DNA from 3 places in the Luteibacter sp. SVR4-7G genome. Region 1 is predicted to be linked to each of the others. Evidence: predicted binding sites of a transcription regulator. Region 1 holds the regulator's gene; each other region holds the start of a gene.
The links. The regulator FliA, encoded in region 1, starts transcription of late flagellar genes. The targets are predictions, from matches to a motif close to TAAAGTTTNNCNNNCNNNGGCCGATAA.

Region 1 (7,179 bases):
CTGTTGCGGGTGCTGCCGCAGGCGTGGGGACCGGGGCGAAAGGCGTCGCGGACAGGTCCGCTCCTACAGGAGCCGTTGCCGGGACGGCGGCGGTGCCGGGGGCGGCGGTGCCGTGGAGGCTGTCGAGCAGGGCTTCGAACTCGTCGTCGCTGATGGTGTTGCCGGCGGGCGGCGCGACGGGAGCGGCAGCCACCGGAGCGGATTCGGGCGCGGAGGCATCCGGTTCGGCGCCGGGCGCGCCGGTGCCATAGAGCGAATCCAGCAGGGCTTCGAACTCGTCATCGGAGATCGTACCGGACGATGCCGGTGCCGGGTCGCGCTCGTTGCGCGCGGCGTCGAGCATCGCCTCGAATTCGTCTTCGATGGGATCGTAGGGGCGCGACGGGACGGCGGCCGCCGCGGGAGCGGCGACCGGTGCGGACAGCGCCACCGGAGGCGCGGAAACGGCGCGGCCCGGGATCAGCAGGCGATCGAGCAGCGAACGCGGGGCGGCGTCGAGCGGCAGGCCGCCATCGGCGGCCCGCATCATGTCGTTGAGGAGGTCGAGCGACTCCAGCAGCGCATCCATGAAGCCTGCGTTGAGCACGACGGCGCCGTTGCGCGCTTCGTTGAGCAGGTCCTCGGCGCGATGGCAGAGCTCCACCATCGGATTCAGGCCGAGGAATCCCGCACCGCCCTTCACGGTGTGGAACGCGCGGAATACCGCGTTAAGCAGGTCGGTGTCGCCCGGCGACGACTCGAGGTCCACGAGCTGTTCGCCCAGGCTCTCGAGCAGTTCGCGTGCCTCGATCAGGAAGACATTGAGCAGCTCGTTGTCCAGCTCCACGCTCATAGGGCGCTCAGAAGCCGAATTCGCTGAGGAGGCGATCCACTTCGTCCTGGCTGACCTTGTCGGCGGGCGGTGCCGCACCGCCCGCGAGGGAGCCGGTCAGGCGCACCAGTTCCACCAGCGAGGACTCGACCTTGGCCATGAAGGCCTCGACCTGGGCCACGCGCTGGCCGGAGAGGTCCTGCCACGACTGTGCTTCCACCATTTCGCCGAAGCCGATATCGCAGCTCTGCGCGAAATCGCCCACGCGCACGGCCAGGGCCGTGGCGTTGGCGCCGAACGCGGGATCGGCGGGATCGAGCACCAGCACTTCGTCGGCCTGGCGCGCCAGCGCCTGGGCCTGCGGGCGCAGCTTCTCGCTGAAATCGAGCGTGCGATGGGCGGCCTGCGAACTCATCTCGAGCACGTCGCGCAGGTGCTTGCGCGCGTCGCCCATGTTGCCCGGCACGCCGTCGTTGGAGATGTCGGCGGCGAGGCGGCGCGCGGACTCGTGCAGGTCGCGCGCGAGGTGGCCCAGGGCCAGGAACAGGTGCTGTTCGCGCGTGCGCAGGAGGCGGTCGAGCGCCTGCTCGAAGGCGGCCGGATCGTCGGCGTCGAGCAGTTCGCGCAGTTCGGGTGCCACGTCATGGCCGGTGGTAAGCATCGTGTTCATCGTCGTTCCTTAGCCTGCGGCCGCAGCGAGACGTTCGAAGATCTTGTCGAGTTTTTCCTTCAGCGTCACCGCGGTGAAGGGCTTGACGACATAGCCGTTCACGCCGCTCTGCGCGGCGGCGATGATCTGGTCGCGGTTGTTCTCCGCGGTGACCATCAGCACCGGCAGCGATTTCAGCTGTGCATCGGCGCGGATCGCCCGCAGCAGGTCGATGCCGGTCATGTTCGGCATGTTCCAGTCGGTGACCACGAGGTCGATCGGCTGCGCGCGCAGCAGCGCCAGCGCCGCGTTACCGTCCTCGGCCTCCTGGATCAGGGTGTTGGTGAACCCCAGCTCCACCAGGAGGTTCCTGACGATACGTCGCATGGTGGAGAAATCGTCCACCACGAGGATCTTCATGTTCTTGTCCAAAACTTCTCTCCGCCTTGCTACCGCGCGTTCGTCAATGCTTGTCTTTCCAACCCGACATGCGTGCACGGAGGCGAATCAGGGCCTGGCCGTGGATCTGGCACACCCGCGATTCGCTCACACCCAGCACCGCACCGATTTCCTTCAGGTTGAGCTCTTCATCGTAGTACAGCGACATGACCAGCTTTTCGCGCTCGGGCAGCCCATCGATGGACTGCGCCAGCGCGTCGCGCAGGCCTTCCTGCTCGAACAATCCGTCCGGACCCGCGGCATCCGGGTCGGCCACGTCGATCGCCGCGCCCTCGTCGCCTTCCGGCGCCGTGAGGCTCAGCAACCGCGCGCTCGCCGCGTCGGCCAGGATCTGGTTGTATTCCATGGCGTCGATGCCCAGCCGCTTCATCACTTCGGCGTCTTCGGCGTCGCCACCCGTCTCGTTTTCGATCTGCCTCGTCACCTCCGCGACCTCGCGCAACTTCCGGTGGACGGAGCGCGGGGTCCAGTCCGTCTTGCGCAGTTCGTCCAGCATGGCGCCACGTATGCGGATGCCCGCATAGGTTTCGAAGCTGGCCGCGCGAGTCGGCGAGTAATTCCTTGCGGCCTCGAGCAATCCGATCATTCCGGCCTGCATGAGGTCGTTCGCATCCACGCTCGGCGGCAGCCTGCCCATCAGGTGATAGGCGATACGGCGCACCAGCGGCGCGTGGGTTTTTACCAGTTGATCCGCCGGGATACGCGTGATCTCGAGATATTCGGTCGCGACGCTCACAGTGGCAGCCCTCCTCCCAAGTGGGACCGCTCGGCGAAAAAGCCGATGCGGCCCTGTGCCCGGGGCTCGGGTTCACCCCATGTATCGACCGACCGGGCCAGATTCTTGAATCCGATCGCGGACCGGCTGCTCGGCCAGGCGTCGACGACGGCCGACTGGCGCCGGATGGCCTGGCGCAGGTATTCGTCGTGCGGGACCATGCCCATGAAATCCAGGGATACGTCGAGGAACCGGTTGGTCACCCGCGACAGCTTCTCGAACAGCTGGCGGCCCTCCTGGGCATGGCGGACCATGTTGGCCACGATGCGGAAGCGGTTGACCGCGAACTCCCGGCTCATCACCTTGATCAGGGCGTAGGCGTCGGTCAGCGAGGCCGGCTCGTCGCAGACCACCACCACCACCTCGTCCGAGGCCGCCGCGAACATGGACACGCTGTCGGAAATGCCGGCGGCGGTGTCGACGATGAGGTATTCGGGCGCCAGCGGGTACTCATCGAAGGCGCGGATGACCGCGGCATGCTCGATGTTCGGCAGCTGGGCCATGCGCCGCGTGCCCGAGGTGGCCGGGATCACCTTCAGGCCGTGCGCGGCTTCGAGGATCAGGTCCTCGATGCGGCACTCCCCTTCCAGCATGTGACCCAGGTGGCGGGTAGGCTGCAGGCCGAGCAGGACGTCGATGTTCGCCATGGCGAGGTCGGCATCGAGCAGGAGGACGTCCCGGCCGCCCATCGCCAGCGCCATGCCGAGGTTGACCGCCACCGTGGTCTTGCCGACGCCGCCCTTGCCGCCCGCGATCGCGATGCTGCGGGTGGGGCGACGGTCGGCGAGCCAGTTCAGTCCGGCGGCCTGGGTGGAATCGGCGTGTGTGCTCATGAAGGAAGTCACTGCCCCTGTCTTTCTGTCTGTGTCCGTGAGGCCGCTCAGGCCAGGGCCGGCGTCGCCGTGCCGAAGCGTTCGGCCAGCAGGGCGTCGTCGGGTTCTTCGTTGCGTTGCTTCAGCCGCTGGGCGGCGAGGCAGACGAGCTTGCGCGCATCGGCCGTGGCGATGTCCTCGGGCACGCGCTGCCCATCCGTCGTGTAGTCCAGCGGAAGATCGTGGCGAATGAGGGCCGAGAGCGCGCCACCGATCAGCGGTGCCTCGTCGAGCTTGGTGAGGATGGCGCTTTGCGGCGCCAGCGGCGCATAAGCGCGGATGGCGCTGTCGATGGCCTGGGCCTGCGCGTTGGCGGCGAGCACGAGGCATACGCGCACGTCCGAAGTTGCGCGCAGCGTGTCGAACTGCTGCTGCAGCTTGGGATCGTTGCCGGCCAGGCCGGCCGTGTCCACGAGGACGGTGTGCTTGCCGCGCAGTTGCAGAAGCACATTGCGCAGGCTGGTGGCGTCGTGTGCATTGAAAACGCGCACGCCGAGCAGGCGGCCATAATGTTCGAGCTGCGCCCCGGCACCGATGCGGTACTGGTCGGCACTGATCAGCGCGACGTTCGACGCGCCATGGCGCAGCACCGCGCGGGCGGCGAGCTTGGCGATCGTCGTGGTCTTGCCCACGCCGGTCGTACCCACCAGTGCCGTGATGCCGCCGCCCACGGTGTCGAAGTTGCGTCCGCTGGCGCGGATGTTGCGCGAGAGGAGGCCCAGCGGCAGGTAGCGGGCCTGGTCCGGGGTCATGCCCGGCGGCAGCTCGGCGCACAGCGCGCGGGCCACGTCGCCGTCGATGCCAAGGCGGGTCATCTCGCGCAGCACGCGGGCACGCAGCGGCTGCTCGCGATCCATCTGGTTCCACGCGAGGGTCGAGAGCTGTACTTCGAGCATCTCGCGCAGGTTGGTGATCTCGGCACGCACGCCGTTCACGGCGGCGTCGTTGTTCGGCGCCACGGTGGCTGCGCGGACCACGTCGGCCACGCTGGCGGCGAGCGCCGCGCTGGACTGGCGCTGCGGCGCGTTGGCGTTGTCCTGCGCGCCGGAGCGCGAGGCACGTTCCACGGCGGCGGCCGTCGCGGCGCGGGCCTGGTCGATCCGCGCGGCGCGATCGGCTTCGTCGCGGATGGCGCGCATCGGCGCTTTCTCTTGCTTCGCCGGCGGCTCCAGGCCGAAGCCGGCTTCGCGCACCAGGGCTTCGTCGTAATCGAGGGCAGCGATGATCTCGATGCCGTCGTCCAGCCGGCGGGTGGACAGGATCACGGCATCCGGGCCCTGTTCGTCCCTGACCTGGCGCATGGCCTGGCGCATGTCGGGAGCAACGAATCGTTTGATTTTCATGCGTGCGATCCTGTCTTCGTCCTATCGTCCGAGGGCCGTCACCAGCTTGACGCGTCGGTTGTCCGGAACCTCGTTGTACGCAAGCACATGCAGGTTTTGGGCCACATGCCGGGTGAAGCGTGAAAGCCACGGACGAAGTGCCGGCGAGACGAGCAGGACCGCCGGTTCGCCGGCCGCTTCCTGGCGCCGCGCCGCGTCGGCAACGCTCTGCTGCAGGCGATCGGCCAGTCCCGGCTCGACGGCCGCGCCGGCGGGACCGCCGCCTTGTAGGGATTGCAGCAGGATCTGCTCCAGCTCCGGCGCCAAAGTAATGACGGGGACTTCCGTACCGAGGCCGGCGATTTCCTGGACGATCTGTCGGCCGAGGGTGACACGCACCGCCGCGGCGAGGACGCCTGGATCCTGGCTCTGCCCCGCGTGCTCGGCCAGCGATTCCACGATGCCGCGGAAGTTGCGGATCGGCACGCGTTCGGCGAGCAGGTTCTGCAGCACCTTGACCACTACGCCGAGCGACAGGCGCTTCGGCACCAGGTCTTCCACCAACTTCGGCGTCTGCTGGGCCAGACGGTCCAGCAACTGCTGCACGTCCTGGTGGCCGATGAGTTCGTGGGCGTGGTTCTGCAGGATGTGCGAGAGGTGCGTGGCGATCACCGTGGCCGGATCGACCACCGTGTAACCGAGCGTCTGCGCGTGCTCGCGCAGGCCCGGCTCGATCCACACGGCGTCCAGGCCGAAGGCCGGGTCGCGCGTGGCGATGCCGTTGATCGTGCCGTGCACGCGGCCCGGATCGATCGCCAGCATGCGCTCGGTATGGATCTCGGCCTCGCCCATCGGCACGCCCATCAGCGAAATGCGGTAGCCGTGCGGTGCGAGGTCGAGGTTGTCGCGGATATGCACCGAGGGCACCAGGAAACCCAGTTCCTGCGACAGCTTGCGGCGCACCGACTTGATCCGTGCCATCAGCTCCCCGCCCTGCGCCTTGTCGACCATCGGGATGAGGCGATAGCCGACTTCCAGGCCGATGGTGTCCACCTGGGCCACGTCTTCCCACGAGAGTTCCAGCCGCTCGGCCGGGGGCACCGACTCCAGCGCCAGTTCCGTGCCCGGTGCGCCCGTACCGGAGGCGACGCCGGCAGCGGCTTCCATCTGGTGCTGGTGCAGTTTCCACGCGCCGAAGCCCGCGATCGCCGCGAGGATCAGGAACGGAAGGTTGGGCATGCCCGGAATGAGGCCCATGATGCCGAGCACGGCGGCGGCGACGGCCAGCGCCTTCGGCTGGCCGAACAGCTGTCCCATGACGTGCTTGCCCATTTCCTGGGACTTCGACACGCGGGTGACGATCACCGCCGTGGCGATGGACAGCATGAGGCCAGGCACCTGGGCGACGAGGCCGTCGCCGATGGTCAGAAGCGTGTACGTGCGTGCGGCTTCCGCGGCCGAGAGCCCGTGCTGCAGCATGCCGATGAAGAAGCCGCCGATGATGTTGATGGCGAGGATCAGCATGCCGGCGGTGGCGTCGCCGCGGACGAACTTGGACGCACCGTCCATCGAGCCGTAGAAGTCCGCTTCCTCGCGCACTTCCTGACGCCGCTCGCGCGCCTGCTCCTGGGTCAGCAGGCCGGCATTGAGATCGGCGTCGATGGCCATCTGCTTGCCAGGCATCGCGTCCAGGGTGAAGCGCGCGGTCACTTCCGACACGCGGGTCGCGCCCTTGGTCACCACCACGAAGTTGATGATGGTGAGGATGGCGAACACCACGAAGCCGACGGCGAAGTTGCCGCCGATGACGAACTCGCCGAAGGCCTCGATCACCTTGCCCGCGGCGCCGGGACCGTTGTGGCCGTGGAGCAGCACCACGCGGGTCGACGCGATGTTCAGCGCCAGGCGCAGCAAGGTGGCGAACAGCACCACCGTGGGAAACGAGGCCAGTTCCAGCGGACGCATCACGTACATCGTGGCCAGCAGGATCACCAGCGACAGCGCGATGTTGAAGGTGAACAGCAGGTCCAGCACGAACGGCGGCAAGGGCAGCATCATCATGCCGAGCATGATCAGCATCGCCAGCGGTGCGGCGATGCCGCGGCGCCCGATCTGGCGGAACGTGCCCATGAAGGTGGTGCTGGCTGCCATCGTCAGTTGTCCATGCGGTAGGGACCCATGAGATCAGGGTCGATGTCCTGCTTCGGGAGGTCGGGCGGGAGATCGCCCATCGCGATCGCCTGCTTCAACCGGAACACGTAGGCCAGGATCTGGGCAACGGCGATGTAGAG
Region 2 (7,179 bases), on a different contig from region 1:
AACGAGTTCGCCCGAGGTGACTTCGTAGGCATGGCTGTGCCAAAGCGCTTTCTCGGCGTCGGGCAAGGTGGCAAAAAGCTTCGCGCTGATGATGTATTCCACGCCCATGATCTTCGCGTTCGAACCGTTGCCGTCGTAGATGACGCACTGGTTCACTTCCTCGTTGAGGACCGCGCAATAGTGGTGGGCTTCCATCTGGCCTTCCATGTGGCCGCTGTAGAAGTGGAAGCCGTCCAGGTACATGTCGAGCGCATTGAGCGGCGGCGCGCTCTGCAGCATCGCGGCGCCGGCTTCGAGTACGCGGGTTTTCGCGGACTTGTCCGCTCCCGGCGATTGCACCGGCGAATCCGTGTCGCCGCCCTTGCACGCGGCGAGGACGATGAGCAACGGCAGCAAGGGGATGAGGCGCCGCATGATCGAGTCCCTCCTGGTGGGGAGGAAGGACGGTCCGATACATCGGTTAAACGCGGCGTGGAGCGGCGGCGGAGCGAGCCGCACCTACCTGAACGTATCGCCCCGGTACGCGGATCGCTCAACCGCCCGGCGGATTGGAATCGATGACTTTCACCTTCCCACCCGTGGTGGAAGGCTGGATGCTCTCGTCGGTGGCCAGCAGCACCGATCCCGGCGAAAGCAACGGCAGCACCTTCTCCATGAATTCCCGCGGCACCGCGACGCGATCCACGAGCGCTTCGTCGACCACCTTTCCGGCCTCGTCGCCATGTCCCGGGATGCCGATGGTGATCCAGTTGGGCATGCGCAGGCCGGCACGCGTCGGCGCGTCGGGCATGTAGCCGGCCGCGACGATGAAGGCATGGGTACCGGTCAGCGGATCGGTCACCTGTACACGGCTGCGGCCGATCTCGATGCCGTTGCGGAGCACGATGACCCTTCCGTCGGTCACGCTCATCACCATGGAGATCGGTCCCGTCGGCGATGCTTCCGGCGTCCACCGGTAGGTTTCGCCGGTAGAGAGGGGCGGAAGGTCAAGATCCGCGCCGTTGCGCGGATCGATCGGGATCACCGCGCTCGGATGCACCACTGTCACGGGCGCGGTGCCCTGCTCCGCGACGACCACCGTCATGCCCATGTTGGTCGCTTCGAACAGCAGGCGGGCGAACTCGGTCGGCATGTGCACGCAGCCATGCGATTCCGGGTACCCCGGCAATCCGCCCGCATGCAGCGCCACGCCGTCCCAGGTGAGGCGCTGCTGGTAAGGCATCGGGGCATTGTCGTAGGTCTTCGAATGGTGGTCCTTGTCCTTCTGCAGGATGGTGAACACGCCGGTGGGCGTCTCATGCCCCTTCTTCCCCGTGCTCACCGTGGTGACGCCGATGAGGATGCCGTTGCGATACGCGTAGGCCCGCTGCTCGGTAAGGCTCACGATGACCGCCATCGGACCGGCGCCGCCCGGGCGCCCGCCCCAGATCCACTGACCCGGCTTCAGGTCCGCCGGCGGCGTATCCGCCGGGCTCGACTCCCTGGCACCCCAGACGGGTACGCTGGCGACGGCGGAGGTCGCCACCGCAATGGATATCGCGATTCCCATGAGCAGGCGTTTCATGCGTGGTTCCTCGTTCCCCGGATGCGCGGAGGTTAACGGGCAGGTACCCGTTGGGCGAGTATCGATCGCCTGTCACTTGGCCGATACGGCTCCGGCGGGCCGATTCGCCGCGCGGCCGCACGGATCCGTCCCGCCGTGTCGATTTCCGGGAGCGCCGTTCGACGCGTATGGGTAACCCCCAATCCGGTGAATCCGATGACCCTGAAGCTTTATGCCCATCCGTTCTCCTCCTACTGCCAGAAGGCCCTGACCGCCATCTACGAGAACGGCACGCCATTCGCATGGAAGATGCTTTCGCCGGAGCACCCAGAGATTTACGCGGAGTTCGCCGAACTTTGGCCGCTCAAGCGTTTCCCGGTCCTGGTCGACGGCGAACGCACCATTACCGAGGCCACCTGCATCGTCGAATACCTCGACCTGTATCACCCGGGACCGGCCCCGATGCTCCCGGCGGAGCCGAAGGCGGCCCTCGAGGTGCGGCGCATGGACCGGTTCTTCGACAACTACGTTTCCACGCCCCAGCAGAAGATCGTGTTCGACGCCATGCGGCCCGACGGCCACCACGATGCGCGGGGCGTGGCCGAGGCCCGGGAGATGCTGGGACTGGCGTATGCGTGGCTCGACAGGCACATGGCCGGACGCGAGTGGGCCGCACTGGACCGTTTCACCCTGGCCGACTGCGGTGCCGCCCCGTTCCTTTTCTACGCGGACTGGACGCACCCGATCGATACGCGCTTCGAACACGTCCACGCGTATCGTCGGCGCCTGCTGGCCCGCCCCTCGTTCGCACGCGCCGTGGACGAGGCCCGGCCGTACCGGACGCTCTTCCCCCTCGGCGCCCCCGACCGCGATTGACCGCAGGAGATCATCGAATGAGCAGCCAGCCCCTCGTACCCGCCGCCGAACTGGCGGCACGCAGTACCTTCCGCATGCCGAACGAGAGCGCCGAATATCGCCGGGCCCGCACGGCCCTCCTGGCCGAGGAGATCGAGCTTCGCCGGCACATCGAGCGCGTGGCCGAATTGCGCCGCGCCTTGCCGCCGGGCGGCGAAGTGCGCGGCGACTATCGCTTCGTGGGCGTGGATGGCCCCGTGGACCTTGCCGGCCTCTTCGGCGACAAGCCGAGCCTCGTCACGTACAGCTGGATGTTCGGCCCGCAGCGCGAGCGCCCCTGCCCCATGTGCACCTCGCTGCTGAGCGCCTGGGACGGCGAAGCCCGCGACATCGAGCAGAACACGGCGCTGGCGGTCATTTCGCGCTCGCCCATCGAGCGGATGGTCGCCTTCGCGAAGGAGCGCGGCTGGCGCCACCTCAAGCTCTATTCGGATGCCAACGGCGATTTCAGCCGCGACTACTTCGCGATCGGCAAGGAAGGCGGCGACGAGCCCGCCTTCAACGTCTTCACCCGGCGCGACGGTACGATCAGGCACTTCTGGGCCGGCGAAATGGACGGCAACACGATGGACCCCGGGCAGGACCCGCGCGGCGCGCCCGACCTGATGCCGCTGTGGACGGTGATCGACTGCCTTCCACAAGGACGTTCGCCCACCTGGTATCCGAGCCTGGACTATCCGTCGGCCTGACCGGCCAGGGTGAAGTAGGCGACTTCCCGGCGCAGCACGGCCGCGCTTTCGCGCATGGCGCGGCTGGCTGCCGCGGCATCTTCGACAAGCGCGGCATTCTCGCGCGCGGTTTCGTCGATGCCGCGGACGGCGCCGTCGACCCGCGCTATGCCCTGGGCCTGGGCACGCGTGGTATCGGTCAGTGCAGCCATCATCACGGCGAGCGTACCCACGCGCTCGCCGATGCCCGCGAGCACGTCGCCCGCGCGGTCGACCGAGGCCACGCCGGCCTGGACGGCTTCGTCGCTCGCGGCAATGAGTCCACGGATGTCGCGCGCCGCCGCGCCGCAACGCTGTGCCAGTTCGCGCACTTCGTGGGCCACCACGGCGAAGCCACGGCCGTGCTCGCCGGCACGTGCCGCCTCGACGGCCGCGTTCAGCGCCAGCAGGTTCGTCTGGAAGGCTACCTGGTCGACCAGGTCGAGCACCTCGGCGGTGCGCTGGCTGGTCGCCTGGATCGCACGCATGTTCCCGATGGCGTCGGCCGCCACGCGACGCCCTTCGTCCGTCATCGTACGCGCCTCGCGCACTGCGCCGTCGGCAGCCATCGCCTCGTCAAGGCCGCCCGACACGGCATCGCGCATGTCGCGCATCGACAGCATGGTGTGTTCGACGTGGCTGGCCTGCAGGCGCGTGCGCTCGTTCAATGCATCGTTGCCGCGCGCGAGGCCGGCCGAGGCCTCGGCAACGTGATCCGCGCGATCGCGCACCTGCACCACCACGTTGCCGAGCTGGGCGTCCATCGCCGCGAGCGAGGCGAGCAGCCGGCCGATCTCATCGTCGCGGCCCACGTCGATGCGCGAGCCGAGGCGGCCACCGGCAATCGCCGCCGCGACGTCCGCGGCCTGGCGCAGGCGCCGGCCCAGCGAGCGGATGAGCGCAAGATCGATCGCGCTGGCCAGCAGCAGCGCGATGCCGAGCAGCACGGAGGAATAGATCTCGCCGCGCGCGATCTCCGCATGCTGCGCTTCCGCCACGGCATTGCCGCCATCCACGGCAAGCCCGAACAGGTTGGAGAAGTCGCTCTTCAACGGCACCACGGCGGACTGCACGTCATTGGACAGCTGCAACTGGGCCAGGTCGTACTGCTCCGCTTTCAGAAGTTCGACCACGGTGTCGACGGCCTTGTCCGCATCCTGGCGATGCGCCGCGGCCAGGGTCACCAGCTTGCCCTGCTCCTTGCCCAGCCCGCTGGCCTCCAGCGCCTTCCACTGGCGGTCGATGGATCCGCGGTCCGACTGGATGGTCGTCACGGCATCGTCGGCAGCGGACGGCAACCGGGTGAGCGTGGCGTGGATCAGTGCGTCGAGGAGGTCGTTGTAGTCGTTCTGGATATGGCCCAGCGCGGCGACCGGGGCGAGCGTGTCGCCGACGACGGATTGCAGGCGGCGGTCGGCGGCACGGAGCTGCAGACCGCCGACGATCCAGAGCGCGAGGAGCAGCAGGATGGTGCCGCCGGCGCGGAGCGCCAGCCGGGCGCGAAGCGTCAGCGTGGGACGGGGTACTCGGGGGAACGGCATGACGGACTCGAACGGGGGTGGGGTACCCGCGTGTCGGCCGCCGGTTCGCCAACTTTAGCTTCGAAGACCGATTTGTTTCTTTATTTCAAATAGTTACAGAATGATGACAAGCAGGTCAGCGCAGCTGGCTGTCCTTGCTGCCGCGGCGGTTGTAGCCGCTGAAAGCGGCTTCTTCCTTGTCCGCCTCCTCCTGGCACGCCACGCAGAGACGCACGCCCGGAACGGCCTTGCGCCTTGCTTCCGGGATCGGCTTGTCGCATTCCTCGCAACGCTCCAGGCTGGGGCCTTTCGCCATGCGGCTGCGTGCGCGCTTCACCGCGTCTTCCACGGTGGCGTCGATCTGGTCTTGTACGGCGGTGTCGCCCGCCCATCCGGTAGCCATGGTTTTACCTCCTGGCGCTCGGGTCCGACAGCTAAAGATGGTGCCAAGCCTTTGGTTTTAAAGGCGTGACGGCGGCGTGGTTCAGGCTGACGCGGCCGTGCCGCGGGGTTCGTCGTAGATGCCGAATTCCGCGATGCCTGGCTGCCGGCCCTGGACGCTGAGGCGGACACGCCTCGCCGTCGTGCGGGGGATCTCATGGAACTGGTAGGGCGCGGGCGTGCCGCCGGCGGCCACCTCGCTCCATGCTCCGTCCTTCTCCACTTCCACCTTGTACGAGACGATGCGGCTCGCGTCGCCGTAACCTTCCGCGTGCAGCGGCTCCACGATCGAAAGCGTGTTGAACGCCACCGGTTCGTCGAAGCGCACTTCGATCCACGCATCCTGCTTGCCGCGATCGGCCAGCCAGTAGCTGTGGAAGTTGTCGTCGAAGGCCTGGTCGGGTCCCACCGCCTCGTCGCTCGCGCTCGCCCACGCCGGCTTGCCGGCGGCGAGATCGGGCGTGGTGATGGTGACGGAACGGCCGATCTTCGGCGCCGGGCCGGGGTTCTTCCAGAGACGGCCGATCTCCGCCAGGCGTGCCACCGCGTTGTCGTCGAAACGGCCGTCGCGGTTTGGCGCCACGTTGAGGATGAGGTTGCAGTGGTTCTCGTTGAACGGCTTCAGCCATTCCTCGACGATCGTCTGCGCTGACGCGAGTTCCGCTGCCGGGTAGGCCTTCTTCCAGAACCAGTCGCTCTGCAGCGTGGTGCCCGACTGCGACGGCACCGGGCTGTCCGGCGGAATCTTCTGGCCGGCGTGCTGTTCGTACTGCTTGATGTCCGTGTAGTAGAGCGCCGTGCCGGGATAGCTGCCGGCGTTATGGTCGGTGAGCAGGCAATCCGGCTGCAACGACTTCACCAGGTCGTAGATCTCGCGATAAGGCAGTTCCGCATAGGAAATGCGCGACCACGACGCGTTCCAGCCATCGAGGATCAGGGCCGTGAGCGGGCCGTAGTTCGTGAGCAGTTCGGTGATCTGCGCCTTGATGAGCGCGATCTTCGCGGGCGTGACGGTGCGCGCGCGGATGTCCTGGCGCAGGTCGAGGATGGAGAAATACAGGCAGACCCCGAGGCCTGCCTTGCGGAACGAATCCACGTAACGCCGCACCACGTCGTGCGGAAACGAAGACTGCATGACGTTCGCGCTGCCGATCTTCGTCGGCCACAGGCAGAAGCCGTCGTGGTGCTTGGTGGTGAGGCAGGCGTAGCCCATATTCGCGGACTTCGCGGCGCGGGCCCATTGGTCGGTGTCGAGATGTTTCGGATCGAACAGCTTCGGCGACAACGTCGGGTCGCCCCATTCGCGTTCTTCGAAGGTGGCCATGTTCAAATGGATGAACATGCCGAAGCGCAGGTCGAGGAAGGCCTGCTGCAACGACCTCAGGCGTTCCGGGTCTACGGCCACGTGCCGCTTCGCCGCCACCGCCGGGGTTGTCGCCAGCGTTCTCACGCCTGGCCAGATGCCGCCGCCGAGTACGCCGGCCGCGGCGAGTGCTTTCGCGAAGTCACGGCGATTCAACGCGTTCCCTCCCCATCCTGCGGACGCTTGTGCTGCGGATCGCCCGACCCCGTGGTGACGGGCTCCTCGGGCTTCGGGCCCCCGCCGTGGGTGGGATCGCCGGCACCGGTGGTGGGATCGTCGTAGGTCTCGCGCTCTTTCATGGCATCGCCTCCATCGGAACCGCCAGTGTGCAGGGAGAATCGTCCAGGGTCCGTCATACCGCGCCCGCCGCGTGTAAGGCGCACCGGCCGGCAAAGCGCTACGCTCGTCGACCATGACCTCGACCTCACCGCTTGACCCTACCGCGCTTGCCGAGGACGAGTCCATCGCATGCAGCGAATCCGCGCGCCGCTGGACGCTGGTCGCCGCCATCGTGGGTTCGGGCATGGCCTTCGTCGACGGTACCATCGTCAACGTGGCGCTGCCCGCCATCCAGCAGGCGCTGGATGCCACCACCGCGGATGCGCAGTGGGTCATGGAGGCGTACGCGCTGCTGCTCTCGGCGCTGATCCTCGTGGGCGGCGTGTTGGGCGACCGCTTCGGACGGCGCCG
Region 3 (7,179 bases), on a different contig from region 1:
TCTGGTCGTACACGATGTCGTTGATCATCGTACTGTGGCTGCTTGGTTGTTTCATCCCCTTGCCGCCCTCGCTGTACGTCGACACCTTGCTTCCGCAGTGGCACGGCGTGGTGCTCGGCGCCGTTTGCCTCCTGCAGTTCCTCATCAGCCTGCTGGTCGACCGCCGCTACGAAACGCGCATCGGCCGCAACTACTACTGGATGATCTGGTACCCGCTGGCGTATTGGCTGCTCAACACGGCGACCTCGGTGGTCGCGCTGCCCAAGGCGATCCTGAAACGCCGCGGCACACGCGCCATCTGGGTCAGCCCGGACCGGGGACTTCGATGAAAGCCGAAACCATCATCATCCAGCGCCCGGAACGCCAGTCCACGGCGCAGAGGGCTGCCTTCGCCACCGTCACGGTGGTCGCCTGGTTGTTCTGGGTGTTCCTGTGGCTACCCTTGCTGACCCTCGGCGCCTGGGCCCTCGGCCTGCGCGACGCGTGGTTGCAGTTGCACGTGCTCAATCCCATCGGCGACGGAGGAGACATCAACATCATCCTCCTCGTTGCCGTGGCCTGTGCCGCCGTCTTCAGCAGCTGGTCCGGCTACAACCACGCGCGCTTCGCTGGCAAGCAGAAGCGTCGCGGCAACAAGCCGGTGGACGTCGCCCAGACGGCCGCCGCCATCGGCGCGAGCACCGGCGATGCAATGAGGATGCAGGCGAACCGCAGGACCGTGGTCAGCGTAAGCCAGGACGGCTTCATGACAGTGGAAGAGGCCCGCTAACGTCGCCCTGTGGAAGCGCGCTGGCGCGCTTCCACAGGCACCAGGCTCAGTTCGCCTTCAGGACGAACACGCCGAACGCCGGATCGGCCGAGATCCACTCCCTCTCGATCAGCCAGCCGCCGGCCTGCGCCAGCCGGGCGAACGAGGCTGGCGTGAACTTGTGCGAGTTCTCGGTGTGGATGGACTCGCCCGGGTCGAACGAGAACACCTGCCCCGCCACGGTCACGCGCTGCGGCTTGCTGCTCACGAGGTGCATCTCGATGCGTTCGAACGCAGGATTCCAGACGGCACGGTGCTCGAAGGCGCCGGGAACGAAATCGCCCCCGAGCTCGCGATTGATCCGGACGAGCAGGTTGCGGTTGAAGGCCGCCGTCACGCCTTCGGCATCGTCATAGGCGGCCAGCAGTACGCCGAGGTCCTTCACCTGGTCCGCACCGACGATGAAGCGGGCATCCGCCCCCAGCCGCTCGCGCACCGAGCGGAGCAGCGCCACCGCCTCGTCCGGCGTGAAGTTGCCGATCGTCGACCCCGGGAAGAACGCCACCACGGGCCTGCCCGCCAGGGCCTTCGGCACATCGATCGCATGGGTGAAGTCGCCCACCACCGGGTGCACGGCCAATGACGGATACGCTTTGCGAAGGCGCTCCACCGCACCGTCCAGCGCGTCGACGCTGATGTCGACGGGAACATAAGCCGAGATCCAGGGCGCGGCATCGAGCAGCATCCGCGTCTTGTCGCTCGCGCCGCTACCCAGTTCAAGCAGCACCGCTCCCTGCGGGATGACCTCCGCCAGGGCGGGTGCGATCTGGCGAAGCAGGGCCGTCTCCGTCCGTGTCGGGTAGTACTCGGGCGTGACGCAGATGGCCTCGAACAGCGCCGAGCCCGCGCCGTCGTAGAAGTACTTCGGGAGGAACGCCTTGGGTGAGCCGGAAAGCCCGATGAGCGTATCGCGCAGGAAGGTCAGCCTCTCGCCATCGGGCGGAGATCCGGGATCGCGTGCGAGGCGGACACCGCTGAACATCCAGCGCTGGCCATGCCGGTAGAAGTTGCGGTACGAAACGCGTGAATGTCCCGGCGGCGTGACGCTGGCGCCGCCACGCAGCACCATCTGGCCGCTCATGAACTTCCCGTTGTATTCGCCCACGGCATCGTCGGCCGCGCGGAAGCCGGGATATGGGGAATACGCGCTGGCGGTCCACTGCCAGGCCACGTCGTCCACCTGCTCCAGGTCGTTGCGCGTACGCATGGCGTGTTCCCACTCCGCCTCGGTCGGCAGACGCGCACCCGCCCAGCGCGCGAACGCGTCCGCCTCGTAATAGCTCACATGGGTCACCGGCGCGTCGGGGTCCACCGGGCGCCAGCCGCCGGGCGTCATGTGCGACCAGGCCTCGCCGTCGTGCTGCCAGTACAGCGGCGCATCCCAGCCTTCGGCCTGGCATTGCGCCCAGCCGTCGGAAAGCCACAGGTCGGCGCGGCGGTAGCCGCCGAGCGCCATGAAGGCCAGCCACTGGCCATTGGTGACGAGGCGGTCGGCGATCTCGAACGGCTCGAGCCATACCGTATGCGCCGGTCCCTCATTGTCGAAAGCGAAGTCCTCGTTCGCGACGCCGATCCGCACGGGGCCGCCGCCGACGGAGCGGAAGCGTCCCACCGGTCCGGCGGCCGGAGCGGTCCATGACGGGTCGAACGACGGCTTCAGCGGCGACTGCGCGAACAGGTGCTGCACGTCCATCACCAGCAATTCCTGGTGCTGTTCCTCATGGGCGAACCCCAGGCGGACCAGGGCCTTCAACTCGGCGGACAGTTCTCCGGCCAGCAACGCGCGCATATGCCTGTCCACGTGATGGCGGTAAGCCATCACGCGCTGGGTCGCCGGCCGGGTGAGCAGGCCACGCAGGGGACGCGGATGACGCGGCCCCACCGCTTCGTAATACGAGTTGAACAGATAACCGAAGTCGGCATCGAACACCTGGTAGCCGGGCAGGTTCGGTCCCAGCAGGAAGGTCTCGAAGAACCACGTGGTATGGGCCAGGTGCCATTTCGCGGGGCTGGCGTCGGGCATGGACTGCACCACCATGTCTTCCGGACCGAGGCCTTCCACCAGCGCTTCGGTACGGGCGCGCACGGCGTCGTAGCGGTCGGCGAGCGAAAGCAGGCCTTCACGGGCCCGGGCCTCGGCACCGGGGGCCGCGGAGGTGTCGATAAGGGCTTGCATAGGAACTCCCTGGGCTGCGGCGGTCAGTCGGGCATGTGCTCGATCTGCACGCGATCCGGGTAGAAAGCGAGATGGTCGCGGATCGGGGCGACCGGATCGTAGGGCGTCTCGTAAGACCAGACGGCGTTGATGGAGCGTTCCTCGTTGCCGGGCAGGCTGAAGTACGAGGCCTCGCCCTTGTACGGGCAATAGGTGTGGTGTTCGGTCCGCCGCAGGGCGGCCATGTCGGCGTCCTGGCGGGGGATATAGAACACGGGCGGATAGCTGGCTTCGCGCAGGACCAGCGCATTCCGGGTGTCGGCGACGACGCGGCCATCGAAGCGAACGACCACCCTTCCCCCGGAGGGTTTTACCGTGATCGGGTGGTCAGGGCCGGGAATCCTGACGGGACGTGAGGACATGGCGAGCTCCTTCGTGGCGGCTGAGACGGACATCCTGCGACCCGCGGGCGGCGAAACCAAGCCGACAAACGGGAACAGGTGACATTACCGATCCGCAAGAATCGGTTCTTGGACGGCACGACCGCTTTTGACAGAGCGCGCCTTCCACCCCCAACATCGCCCCATGGGCGCTAAACATCCGCTCCACCCGGCCGATATGTCTATTGTGTTGCAGGTGGCGGGAGGCTCGCCATGAGAGCGCTTATCGTCGCGGCGGCCATTGTCGCGGTCCATGCGGTCGGGTTGGTGGTCCTGCCCGGTCTCGGCATGACCCTCTCCTACACGTTCTTCTTTTCCGTGGCGGCCCTCGCCATGGCCAGCGTGGTGGTCGCACGGCGCCGCTCAGGGTCGCCCGGGGACCGGCGCTGGTGGCTGCTCCTGGCCAGCCTCGCCCTCTGGACTGTGGGCATGTCGCTCTCCGCCCGGCAGAACTACGTGCTGGAGAACTCCAATCCCGCGCCCGGCGACAGCATGTTCTTCTACATCCTGTACGTGCTGCCGGTACTGGTGACTGTCTCGTCCGCACCGGTGGCGGCGCGAAAGAACTGGGCGATGGGCATCGATCTGGCGCTGGCGACGCTGTTGATCGTGCTTTTCTACATTCGCACCTTCTCGATCGTCTCCCTCGAGGGCGCCGTCGGCACACAGGCGGCCGTGGACGTGGCATACATGCTGGACTTCGAAAACGGCTGCCTCGCCGTCGCCGCCCTGCTCCGCTATGCCGCCACGGACGATCCGGACGATCATTTCTTCTTCCGCGGTGTGACGGCCTTCTTCGTCACCTATGCGTTTTCGGGCTTCTTCTACAATCACTTCGTGGCGCTCGGCGGACACCCCGAATTCGGCACCTCGCCATGGGACACGCTGCTCGACCTGCCCTTCCTCGCGCTGTTCATCGCCGCGGTGACGCGGAAGCCGCAGCGGCAATGGCATCCGCCGGTATACCTCGTGCGCTTCGTGCAGAGCGCGAGTCCCACCTTCCTTGCGATGAGCGTCCTCGGCTTCGGATTGATGGTGATTCCCGGCTATCCGGTGCTCGGCATCGGCGGCGCCATCGCGGCGGTCATCGGCATCGGCCTTCGCGGCACGCTGGCCCAGGTGGATCTCGTGGAAGAGGAATTCCGGCTCATCCGCAGCCGGGACGAGCTACAGGGCCTGGTCTTCGTCGACAGCCTCACCGGCCTCGCCAATCGCCGCGCGCTGGACGAACGCCTGCTGCGCGAGTGGCACCGGCCCGGCCAGCAGGAGCCCATCGCCCTGCTGATGATCGACGTGGACCACTTCAAGGAATTCAATGATCGCTACGGCCACCTCGCCGGCGACGACTGCCTCCGCGCGCTTGCAGCGGCACTGGCCGGCCATGGCCAGCGCGCCGGCGATTTCATCGCCCGCTTCGGCGGCGAGGAGTTCGCCGTCGTGGCACCCGGCATGGGCCTGTCCGCGGCCGTCGCGCTCGCGGACGCCCTGAGGAAACAGGTGGAAGCGCTGTCCATCGGCCATTCGCTGAGTCCGTTCGGCGTCGTGACCATCAGCATCGGGGTCGCCACGGCAATCGCCACAACGGAAAACGGTCCGCTCGACCTGCTCAACGCGGCGGATCTGGCGCTTTATCGCGCGAAGCGATCGGGCCGCAACCGCGTAGGCAGTCAGGACGATGCGCGCATGTCCGCGGGGCGTATCGGGATGGAACACGAACGGCGGGAAATCGGGTGACTGTCGTGGGCCGTCGTGCTGTCATTCAAAGCGAACGCCCCATGCTGAGTTGCGCCTGCTGCGCTTGCACCTCCGCCATGATCTGCGCCTCCCGCTGGTCGTGCTGCCGGATCTGGGTCACGGCCTCCTCCGGCTGAGGAGGTGGCGTATCCAGGTCGATCTTTGCCGGCGTGGTCATCGGCCCCAGACCGATGAATTCCACCGTCCACTTCTCCTCATCCAGGCGTATCTCGGAGAGATTCCCTGCGGTGATCAGGTTTTCATGGCACGCCGCCGTGAACTGCAGGAGCCTGTCTTCCGAGGCATCGGGAATACGCCGCTGCAACTCGTTGTAGAGTTCGTGGTTGGCGCTGTCCGGATAGCGTGGGTCGTCACGTCCCAGCGTCGGTGCCATAGGGACGGCGTAGGTGGGCTGGATCCACGCCGACGGCTGGTCCAGCCCACGTTCCATCCACGGCTCGGGAGAGACTTCTCGCTGCCTTTCGAATGCTTCCATGGCCTCCGGCCATTGATCGGAACTGCGCGCGAGCGGGGTATTCAGCGACGGCATCACCGGAAGCTCGGCGCGCTTGTCGGGCCGGCCGAATGAGCATTCAACAGCGAACAAGCTCTCGGCGTCCTTGCTCAGCTCAATCCGGTCGACCCGGCACAGCCCTTCCGATCGAGCCGCGACCACCAGGGCCGCGCTCAGGTTGTCACTGTAGCGGTCCGGCTCCTTCCCGAATTGCCGATCAAGGCTATATACCTGTGCCTGTGCCTCCCGGTACAGATCGTGATCGGCATGCGCGGGATCGTCCAGCCGAAGGATGGGCATGAGCAGCGCCGGCGCAGCCGGTTCAGGGGCCAGCGACCGGTAAGCCGATAACGCCTCGTTGGGCTCGGGAGCCTGCAGATAGGGTGCATCCGGCTGGCCGATGGATCGCAACTCGGTGTCCACCGCGTTACGGACGGCCGCCATGGTGAGCGGGCCCGCGACGCCGTCGGCTACCAGTCCGCGGTCTCGCTGGAAGGCCTCCACGGCCAAGCGAGTGCGGCGGCCGTAGTCGCCGTCGGCTGTCAGCGGGCGCCCGTCGGCGTCGGTGTATCCCAGGCGGTTGAGGCTGGTCTGAAGCTGCTGGACATCCTCACGCATGCCCCTTCGCCGAAGAGAATCCACGTCCGCTTCCATCGCTGAAAGCTCGTCAACGCCGATTACCCCGTTCTGAATATCACGAATGAGCTCGGGCGTAATGAACGCCGCCCAGCTTGTCGCAGCGGCGCTACGACGTTGGGCAGCATGCGCGCCACCATTGATTCTCCCTCCGGCCGCTATTGGATCCTCCCTCATCCTTTGCGGAACCCTGTCGAACCAGAATGCCACCGCCAATTTGGCGGACACCTCCGGATCCGTCGCAAGTTCGGGATCGGACAGCAGATCGACGCCGATCTTGTCGCCAAACTTCTTGTAGTTATAGCGGCCGGTTATCTGGAAATGACCCCTGCCGTGAAATCTATAGCCATCGCCCACTTCCGAGTTTCCAAGGTCGCCCTCGTTCCGGCCTTCGTAGAGAATGGTGGCAATGCGCTCAGGATCTTTACTATCGATGGCATCCTGTATTTGTTCCCGCGTGTACCGGATCGCGGCAGAAGACGATGATTCGAGCAACCTCCTGATGTCGCGATAAACCAATGTCTCACGCATGGTCTTGAACCCATCGGTTTCGACCTGCGCATTACCCATAAAATTCGCGAGCTCAGCCGTAGACGTAATGCCTGAGTCGACTGCAGCTTTAAGAAGATGGGAAGAGGATCTATTCAGCGCTGGCATACAGTCAACCTCCTAGGGAACCAAGGATTGGTTCTTTGACAAGGTCTCTTGGATATCTTCCGGATCGAATATCCCCATCGGGATCGAACCTATGGTCGTTGGGTAAGAGACTTCTTCCTTGACGATTTGCACCCCGTAGGGGCCTTCTCCAGAAAGCGGGTAGATCGAATTGGCGCTGGAGAGGTGCCAAATGCCGTCGGTAAATTCGAATGAATAGCTGTATGAGCCGCCTCGG

Region 2: the regulator FliA is predicted to act here: its motif matches at 4,737-4,763, upstream of ACR9ZH_RS14275 (methyl-accepting chemotaxis protein).
Region 3: the regulator FliA is predicted to act here: its motif matches at 3,557-3,583, upstream of ACR9ZH_RS10220 (GGDEF domain-containing protein).

What each region holds. Positions count from the first base shown of each region.
Region 1 is NZ_JBPGXO010000010.1:7,199-14,377, forward strand. Features, by position in the region: gene ACR9ZH_RS05520 (chemotaxis protein CheA) at 1-832, opposite strand, end outside; gene ACR9ZH_RS05525 (protein phosphatase CheZ) at 840-1,481, opposite strand; gene cheY (chemotaxis response regulator CheY) at 1,491-1,892, opposite strand; gene ACR9ZH_RS05535 (RNA polymerase sigma factor FliA) at 1,924-2,655, opposite strand; gene ACR9ZH_RS05540 (MinD/ParA family protein) at 2,652-3,527, opposite strand; gene flhF (flagellar biosynthesis GTPase FlhF) at 3,575-4,909, opposite strand; gene flhA (flagellar biosynthesis protein FlhA) at 4,931-7,039, opposite strand; gene flhB (flagellar biosynthesis protein FlhB) at 7,042-7,179, opposite strand, start outside.
Region 2 is NZ_JBPGXO010000038.1:33,820-40,998, forward strand. Features, by position in the region: gene ACR9ZH_RS14255 (OBAP family protein) at 1-414, opposite strand, end outside; gene ACR9ZH_RS14260 (L,D-transpeptidase) at 533-1,564, opposite strand; gene ACR9ZH_RS14265 (glutathione S-transferase family protein) at 1,760-2,419, shown strand; gene ACR9ZH_RS14270 (DUF899 family protein) at 2,437-3,147, shown strand; gene ACR9ZH_RS14275 (methyl-accepting chemotaxis protein) at 3,132-4,706, opposite strand; gene ACR9ZH_RS14280 (DksA/TraR family C4-type zinc finger protein) at 4,822-5,088, opposite strand; gene ACR9ZH_RS14285 (alpha-L-fucosidase) at 5,170-6,645, opposite strand; gene ACR9ZH_RS14290 (hypothetical protein) at 6,642-6,788, opposite strand; gene ACR9ZH_RS14295 (DHA2 family efflux MFS transporter permease subunit) at 6,902-7,179, shown strand, end outside.
Region 3 is NZ_JBPGXO010000022.1:33,001-40,179, forward strand. Features, by position in the region: gene pgaC (poly-beta-1,6-N-acetyl-D-glucosamine synthase) at 1-329, shown strand, start outside; gene pgaD (poly-beta-1,6-N-acetyl-D-glucosamine biosynthesis protein PgaD) at 326-769, shown strand; gene egtB (ergothioneine biosynthesis protein EgtB) at 816-2,984, opposite strand; gene ACR9ZH_RS10215 (DUF427 domain-containing protein) at 3,008-3,385, opposite strand; gene ACR9ZH_RS10220 (GGDEF domain-containing protein) at 3,617-5,137, shown strand; gene ACR9ZH_RS10225 (XVIPCD domain-containing protein) at 5,163-6,944, opposite strand; gene ACR9ZH_RS10230 (hypothetical protein) at 6,957-7,179, opposite strand, start outside.